2 regions of the Geodermatophilus sp. SYSU D00742 genome follow, and region 2 is predicted to be linked to the other one. Evidence: riboswitches for the same ligand, from Rfam matches in the RefSeq annotation. Region 2 holds a riboswitch; the other holds the start of a gene.
What was found. A riboswitch is a leader RNA that binds a small molecule or an ion and turns the genes downstream of it on or off. The one in region 2 is predicted to bind S-adenosylmethionine.
Positions count from the first base shown of each region.

Region 1: another riboswitch for S-adenosylmethionine. It lies ahead of ACI78V_RS14185 (putative leader peptide); the one in region 2 lies ahead of ACI78V_RS04020 (bifunctional o-acetylhomoserine/o-acetylserine sulfhydrylase).

Region 1 is NZ_JBJGYJ010000019.1:12,115-16,258, forward strand. It holds gene ACI78V_RS14175 (methionine ABC transporter permease) at 10-669, opposite strand; gene ACI78V_RS14180 (methionine ABC transporter ATP-binding protein) at 666-1,700, opposite strand; gene ACI78V_RS14185 (putative leader peptide) at 1,917-2,030, opposite strand; SAM riboswitch class I at 2,024-2,118, opposite strand; gene ACI78V_RS14190 (NAD(P)/FAD-dependent oxidoreductase) at 2,203-3,324, opposite strand; gene ACI78V_RS14195 (vanadium-dependent haloperoxidase) at 3,553-4,144, opposite strand, start outside.
Region 2 is NZ_JBJGYJ010000004.1:50,781-54,924, reverse strand. It holds gene ACI78V_RS04030 (amino acid ABC transporter ATP-binding protein) at 1-410, shown strand, start outside; gene ACI78V_RS04025 (zinc-binding dehydrogenase) at 447-1,475, opposite strand; SAM riboswitch class IV at 1,560-1,675, shown strand; gene ACI78V_RS04020 (bifunctional o-acetylhomoserine/o-acetylserine sulfhydrylase) at 1,719-3,014, shown strand; gene metX (homoserine O-acetyltransferase MetX) at 3,028-4,144, shown strand, end outside.

The DNA of each region.
Region 1 (4,144 bases), on a different contig from region 2:
CGGGATGAGTCAGACGTGGGCCAGGCGGCGCGCCCAGCGGTCCCCGGCCCACTGCAGGGCCTGCACGAGGACGAGCAGCAGGACGACGGTGAGCAGGGTGATGTCGGTGCGGAACTGCTGGTAGCCGAAGCGGATCGCGAAGTCCCCGAGCCCGCCGCCGCCGACGGCCCCGGCCATCGCCGAGTAGCTGACCAGGGCCACCACGGTCACGGTGGTCCCGGCGATCAGCGAGGGTCGCGCCTCGGGCAGCAGCACGGTCGAGACGACGTCCCGGCGGCGGGCGCCCATGGCCATCGCGGCCTCGACCTTCCCGGGGGCGACCTCCCGGAGGCTGGTCTCCACCAGGCGGGCGAGGAAGGGGACGGCGCCGATGGTCAGCGGCACGATGGCCGCGGTCGAGCCGATGGTCGTCCCGACGATGCCGCGGGTCACCGGGGCGACCAGCACCAGCAGGATGATGAACGGCAGCGCGCGCCCCAGGTTGACCACCAGTCCGAGGGCACGGTTGAGCAGCGGCCGCGGGGCGAGCCCGCCGGGTGCGGTGACCGTGAGCAGCACCCCCAGCGGAACGCCGAGCAGCACGGTGACCACCGCCGCGACGCCCACCATGTAGAGGGTCTCCCAGGTGGCCTCGACCAGCTGCGGGTAGACGCGGCTCCAGTCGCTCATCGGGCTCCCTCCGCGGCCGGAGCCGGCTCGGTTCCCGCCGGCACACGCTCGACGAGGACGCCGTCGTCGCGCAGCCCGCGGACCGCGCCCTCCAGCCGGTCCAGGTCCCCGGTGACGCGCAGCAGCAGCCGGCCGTAGCGCCCGCCGGCGACCGTCTCCACCGAGCCGCCGGCGATCTCCACGGCCAGCCCCAGGGCGCCGACCAGCGTCTGCAGGACGACGGTCTCGGGGGTGCGGTCGGTGACCGTCACCCGGAGCAGCGCTCCGCCGTGGCCGGCGCCGGCGTCGGCGACCGGGGCCGGCAGCAGGGCGTCGGCCAGCGGCGAGTGCTCCCGGGTCAGGACCTCCGACAGCCGGCCGCCGTCGACGACGCGGCCGCGGTCGAGCAGCACCGCGCTGTCGCACACCGCCTTGACCACCGACATCTCGTGCGTGATGAGCAGGACGGTGAGACCCAGCTCCGCCCGCACCCGGCGCAGGAGCTCGAGCACGCTGGTCGTGCTGGCCTGGTCCAGGGCGGAGGTGGCCTCGTCGCAGAGCAGCACCGTGGGGCGGGCGGCCAGCGCGCGGGCGATGGCCACCCGCTGCTTCTGCCCGCCGGACAGCTGCCCGGGGTGGGCCCCGGCGCGCTCCCCCAGCCCGACGAGGTCGAGCAGCTCGAGGGCCCGGCGGCGGCGCTCGGCCCGGCCGACCCCGGCGAGCTCGAGCGGGTGCTCGACGTTGCCCGCGGCCGTCCGCGAGTCCAGCAGCTCGAAGTGCTGGAACACCATCCCGATGGACCGGCGGGCCGCGCGGACCTGGTCGTCGGGCAGCTCGGTGAGCACCCGCCCGTCCACGGTCACCGACCCCGACGTCGGCCGCTCCAGCAGGTTGACCAGACGTACCAGCGTGCTCTTGCCCGACCCGCTGGGACCTACCACCCCGGCGAACTCCCCGGCCGCCACCCGCAGGGTGACCCCGTCGACGGCGACCACCTCCCCGGCGCGTCTCCGGGCAGGGAAGACCTTGCGGACGTCGTGCAGTTCGATCACGGAGTGCTGTCCTCGTGTGAGCAGGCGGGGGCGGGTCCGGGCGGTGGGGCGGTGGGGCGGCGCAGGAGCGCGACGCGGCCACGGGCGCGGCGCAGCGCGGTCGGTGAGCCGACCCCGGCAGGTGTGTGCCCACGATCGGGCGTCACCAGACGGCACCGGCGACGCGGATCGCGGCCACGGGCCCCGGCGGCCGCTCCTGTCCGGGGTGGAGGGGAGCTACCCGGACGCGCCGGGCGAGTGCAGCGACGGACACAGGGCCGTGGCCGTCCGGCACAGGTCGACGTGCCGGCGAGCCCACGTGCGGCCTGCGTCAGTCATCGCGTCCTCCATCGGTCCTGGCAGTAGCACCCTCGTCCGCCGAGGCGGGGGGTTGCTGCGACGTCACCGAGCCAGGTCTCTCAGCCGCTCCGGATGGTGTTGCCGGCCGAGTCTACGCAGCGGGCAGGGCGGGTGACCGCGCGAAGCCTGCGGCCCCCGGCGCGGGCTCCGCCGGCCGTTCCGGTCAGGTGGAGGGGAAGGACCGGTCGCCGAAGAGGACCCGGCGGGCCGCGGCCCGCCCGAGGGGCGTGCGCAGCAGCGGGAACAGCGCCGTCGCGACGGCGGGCGTGCGCACCTGGGCCAGCCCCCGGCGCAGCAGCAGCCTCCCCCGGAAGGCGGCCCGGAGGGCGGCACCGTCGTAGGTGGCCAGCGGGTCCGGCCGCCCGGCGCGCAGGGCGTCGTCGAGGACCTCGGCGGCACGCTCCGACAGGCGCAGGCAGGGGTCGAGGCCACCGGCGGTGAGCGGGGAGACCGCCCCGGCCGCGTCACCCACGAGCAACCCGTCCGCGCAGCCGATCCGCCGCAGCAGGCCACCGACGGGGATCGGGCCACCGCGCCGCTCGACCACGTCGGGCCGGAGGACGCCGGACAGCCCGGGCGCCGAGGCGCCGAACCGCTCCAGGGCCCGGCGCATGCCGTCCGGGAAACGGTCGGCGTAGCCGGCCACGCCGACGTGGGCGTGCCGTCCGTCGTTGACCACCCACGCCAGGTAGCCGGGCGCGAGCGAGGGGTCGAGGACGCAGTGGAACGCCGGCGGCTGCCCGTCCCGGGGCACCGCGAACACCTCCTCGGCTCCGACCAGCAGGTGGCGGTTGCGGTCCAGGCCGAGGTCTCGGGCCACCCGGGAGCGGGCCCCGTCGGCGCCGACGACGAGCCGCGCCCGCACCCGCGCCGGTCCGTTGCGCCCGACCAGCAGGTACCGGCCGGCCCGCCCCCCGGCGTAGCGGGTCCCCAGCGCGATCCGCACGCCGGCGTCGGCCGCGGCCCTGGCGGTCGCCGCGTACAGCGGCGCCATGTCCCCCACCCGGTACTCGTCGCGCGCACTGACCAGGGTCACCGGACGACGCAGCCCCGGGGGGTAGAGCACCACCCGCCGGATCGGGGGTCCCAGGTGCTCCGGGGGCAGCGGGAAGTCGTCGAGCGTCTTCCGGACGAAGATCCCCGTGGTGCGGATGGCGCCGGTGAGCGTGGGCCGCCGCTCGGCCAGCAGCACGTCGTGGCCGCGCTGCGCGAGGAGGGTGGCGGTGTGCAGCCCCGCCAGCCCGGCGCCCACGACCAGGACGTCGACCGTCCCCGTGCCGGTCACGTCGCGACCCCCGCGAGCACATCGTCCAGTCGGCAGCCGGCTCGCCCGCGGGAACTCGTCACATATCGAGTCTCGCGGGCTATCTATCGAGGATCAATAGAGCAGAGGTGTCGAACCACTGCTCACCGCGTCGTCAGGTCCTGCCGTGCCCGGGCCGGGCGCCCCGCACGCGCAGGCCGCGGGGCGGGCGGCAGGCGTGCGGGGTGACCTCCGGGGCGGTTCTCCGGCTCACCGGCCGGTCGGCCCGGACCCGCGGTCGACGACCTCGTCGGCGACCGCGCGGCCGATCTGCCGGGCGTCGTCCATCGCGTCGCGGAAGTGGATGCCGAGCCAGATCCGTGCCTGGGTGACCTCGTCCAGCCAGGCCTCCTCGTCGTCGTAGGTCCGGGTGGTGTTCGTGACGTTGCTGCGGATCACCATGTCCACCCGGCCGCGGCCGAACAGCTCCTCGAGGCTCTCCGCGACGGCGGAGCTGACGCAGCCGTGGCCGCTGGGGCTCTCCGGGTACGGCGGCGCCGCCCGCAGCGAGGTCCACCCCGGGTCCGGTGTGGTGGCGGGGTTGCCGTCCCGGTCGGCCTGTGCGATCGCGGTGACCGGGCGCCAGAAGGGGATCTCGTACTTGACCCGCCAGCAGGTGATCAGCGCGTCGGCCCCGGCGCTGTTGGCGACGGCGAACATGCGCACCGTGTCCACGATGTCCATCCGCTGGCGGACCGCCCGCTCCCGCATGGCGTCCTGGTACTGCCGCACCGGGTTGTCGCTCCAGAACAGGGCGAGGTCGGTCTGCTCGGCGGAGCGGCTCGTGCTGGTCGCGGAGCCC
Region 2 (4,144 bases):
TGAAGGGCGTCCGCAAGGAGGAGGCCCGGGCCCGGGCGGTGGAGCTGCTGGAGCGGGTGGGGCTCGGGGACCGGGTGGACAACTACCCGAACCAGCTCTCCGGCGGCCAGCAGCAACGCGTCGCGATCGCCCGGGCCCTGGCGATGGAGCCCAGCCTCATGCTCTTCGACGAGCCGACCTCCGCCCTCGACCCCGAGCTGGTCGGGGAGGTCCTGGACGTGATGCGGGGGCTGGCCGACTCCGGCATGACGATGGTCGTCGTCACCCACGAGATCGGCTTCGCCCGCGAGGTGGGCGACTCCCTGGTGTTCATGGACGACGGCGTCGTGGTGGAGTCCGGCAACCCCCGCGACGTGCTCACCGACGCCCAGCACCCCCGCACCCAGGCGTTCCTCTCCAAGGTCCTCTGAGGAACCGGCACCCGGGGGCGGCGGCCGTCCCCGCCCTCACCAGGAGGTGACGACGGCGATGCCGGGCGCCGAGCCGACCGCGGCCAGCGCCGCGGCGGCGTCGTCCAGGGGCAGGTGGCGGGTGACCAGACGCTGCGGGGCCAGCCGCCCGGCCGCGATGAGGCCGATCAGCTCGGGGTAGGCGTGCGCGGCCATGCCGTGGCTGCCCAGCACCTGCAGTTCGCGCGCGATGACCAGCTCCATCGGCACCGACGGCCGGCCCTGCGCCGGCGGCAGCAGCCCGACCTGCACGTGCCGGCCGCGCGGGCGCAGGCACCGCACGGAGTCCTCGCAGGTGACCGCCGCCCCGAGCGCGTCCAGCGAGACGTGCGCCCCTCCTGCGGTCAGCTCCACCACGGCCGCCGGCACGTCCGCGCCCCCCTCGACGACGTACTCGGCGCCGAGGTCGCCGGCGAGGTCCAGCGCCGCCGGGGAGACGTCGACCGCGACCACCCGCGCACCCGCCGCCACGGCCACCTGCACCGCCGAGAGCCCGACACCGCCGCAACCGTGCACGGCGACCCACTCGCCGGCCCGGACGCCGCCCACCTGGACGACCGCCCGGAAGGCCGTGGCGTACCGGCAGCCCAGCGCCGCCGCGGTCCCCTCGTCGAGGCCGTCGGGCAGGGCGACGAGGTTGACGTCGGCGGCGTCGAGGGCGACGAACTCCGCGAGTGAGCCCCAGTGGGTGAAGCCGGGCTGCGTCTGGTGCGGGCAGACCTGGTGGTCCCCGGCGGCGCACTGCGCGCACCGGCCGCAGGCGTTGACGAAGGGGACGGTCACCCGGTCGCCGGCCCGCCACCGGCGCACGCCGGCTCCGACGGCGGCCACCGTGCCGGCCAGCTCGTGGCCGGGCACGTGCGGCAGGACGACGTCCGGGTCGTGACCCTGCCAGGCGTGCCAGTCGCTGCGGCAGATGCCGCTCGCGCCGACCCGGACGACGACGCCGCCGGGCGCGGGATCGGGCGTGGGCACCTCCCGCACGCTCAACGGGCCACCGAACTGCTCGAACACCAGTGCACGCACCCGGGCAGCCTCCCGCACCGCCACGGGCGTCCCCCCGGGGGCGGGCTTCCCCGTGCGACGGCCGGCTGCCTAAGATCGCGGCTGGCTCACGAGAGGCAGTGCGAAGCACCTGGCTGGCTGCCCGGCAACCTCGACTCCGTCCGAGGTGCTCCAGGGGAAGAGCCGGCCGGTCGGCGCCCGCCGCCCGGCAAGGACGGAGGTCCCCGTGCGCCGCGGGGTCTCCCGACGAGAGGAGACCGGCGCATGACCGACCCGCAGAGCTGGAGCTTCGAGACCCGGCAGATCCACGCCGGCACCAGCCCCGACCCCACGACCGGGGCCCGCGCGCTGCCGATCTACGCCACGACGAGCTACCAGTTCCGTGACGCCCAGCACGCCGCCGACCTGTTCGCGCTGGCCGAGATGGGCAACATCTACACGCGGATCATGAACCCGACGCAGGACGCGCTCGAGCAGCGCGTGGCCTCGCTGGAGGGCGGCGTCGCGGCGCTCGCCGTGTCCAGCGGCCAGGCGGCGGAGACCCTCGCGATCCTCAACATCGCCGAGGCGGGCAGCCACGTCGTCGCCTCGGCCTCGCTCTACGGCGGCACCTACAACCTGCTGCACCACTCCCTGCCCAAGCTGGGCGTCAGCGTCTCCTTCGTCGAGGACCCCGACGACCCGCAGAACTGGCAGTCGCTGGTGCAGGAGAACACCAAGGCCTTCTACGCCGAGAGCATCGGCAACCCCAAGGGCGACGTCCTCGACATCAGCGCGGTGTCGGAGGTGGCGCACCGCAACGGCGTCCCGCTGATCGTCGACAACACGATCGCCACGCCGTACCTCATCCGGCCGATCGAGTTCGGCGCCGACGTCGTCGTGCACTCGGCGACGAAGTACCTCGGCGGGCACGGCACCGCGATCGCCGGCCTCATCGTCGACTCGGGCAACTTCAGCTGGACCGGTGGCAAGTTCCCCGGCTTCACCGAGCCCGACCCGACCTACCACGGTGTGGTCTACGCCGACCTCGGTGCGCCGGCGTACGCGCTCAAGGCCCGCGTGCAGCTGCTGCGCGACCTCGGCCCGGCGATCTCGCCGTTCAACGCCTTCCTCGTCGTCCAGGGCATCGAGACGCTGTCGCTGCGCATGGAGCGGCACGTGGCCAACGCCCAGCGGGTCGCGGAGTTCCTCGAGGCCCACGACGCGGTCGACCGGGTCAACTACCCGGGCCTGGCGTCCTCCCCGTGGCACGCGGCGCAGCAGAAGTACGCGCCCCGCGGCGCCGGCGCCGTCCTCACCTTCGAGCTGCACGGCGGCGTCGAGGCCGGCAAGCGGTTCGTCGACGCCCTGGAGCTGCACAGCCACGTGGCCAACATCGGGGACGTCCGCAGCCTGGTCATCCACCCGGCGTCGACGACGCACTCCCAGCTGACCGCCGAGGAGCAGCTGACCACCGGCGTCACCCCGGGCCTGGTGCGGCTGGCCGTCGGGCTGGAGGGCATCGACGACATCCTGGCCGACCTCGAGGCGGGCTTCCGCGCCGCGAAGTCGGCTGAGTGACAGGGGCATCCTGATGGTGGGCGGCGGGGTCCGGGTCGGGCAGGTCGCTGCCCCCTGGGCTCCGCCGCGGCCCGGCGGTTGGCGCGAGGGCGACCCGGCGGGCGACCGCCGCTTCCTCGACCTGCCCGGGCCGTTCGACCTGGAGCGCGGCGGCTCGCTGCCCGCCGTCCGGGTCGCCTACGAGACCTGGGGCGTCCTCGCCCCGGACGGCGGCAACGCCGTCCTCGTAGAGCACGCGCTCACCGGCGACAGCCACGTCGCCGGGCCGGCCGGGCCGGGGCACCCCACGCCGGGCTGGTGGGAGGGGCTGGTCGGCCCCGGCGCCCCGCTGGACACCGACCGGCTGTTCGTCGTGTGCGCCAACGTCCTCGGCGGCTGCCAGGGGACGACGGGGCCGTCCTCGGCAGCTCCGGACGGCGTTCCGTACGGCTCCCGTTTCCCAGCGGTCACCGTGCACGACCAGGTCCGGGTGGAGGCGGCGCTCGCCGACGCGCTGGGCATCGGCCGGTGGGCGGCGGTGCTCGGCGGCTCGATGGGCGGCATGCGGGTGCTGGAGTGGGCGGTCGCCTTCCCCGAGCGGGTGGCGGCGCTGCTGTTCCTGGCCTCCGGGGCGGCCGCGACCGCCGACCAGGTCGGCACCCAGACGACCCAGCAGGCCGCGGTCCGCGCCGACCCCGCCTGGGCCGGCGGCGACTACCTGCCCGGACCGGGCCCGGTCGCCGGCCTCGGCGTCGCCCGGCGGATCGCGCACCTGACCTACCGCAGCGCGCTGGAGCTCGGCGAGCGCTTCGGCACCGTCGTCCAGGCCGACGGCCGCTACGCCGTCGCCTCCTACCTCGACCACCACGCGGACAAGCTGGTCGGCCGGTTCGACGCCGGCAGCTACGTGGCCCTCACCGAGAGCATGAACTGGTGGGACGTCGGCCGCGGCCGCGGTGGGGTGGACGCGGCGCTGTCCCGGGTGACGGCGCGGGCGGTCGTCGCCGGGATCGACTCCGACCGGCTCTACCCGCTCGCCCTGCAGCAGCAGGTGGCCGACGGTCTACGCGTTCCCCTACGGGTCGTCCCGTCGCCGTACGGGCACGACGGGTTCCTCATCGAGATCGACGCCGTCGGCGCACTGGTCCGGG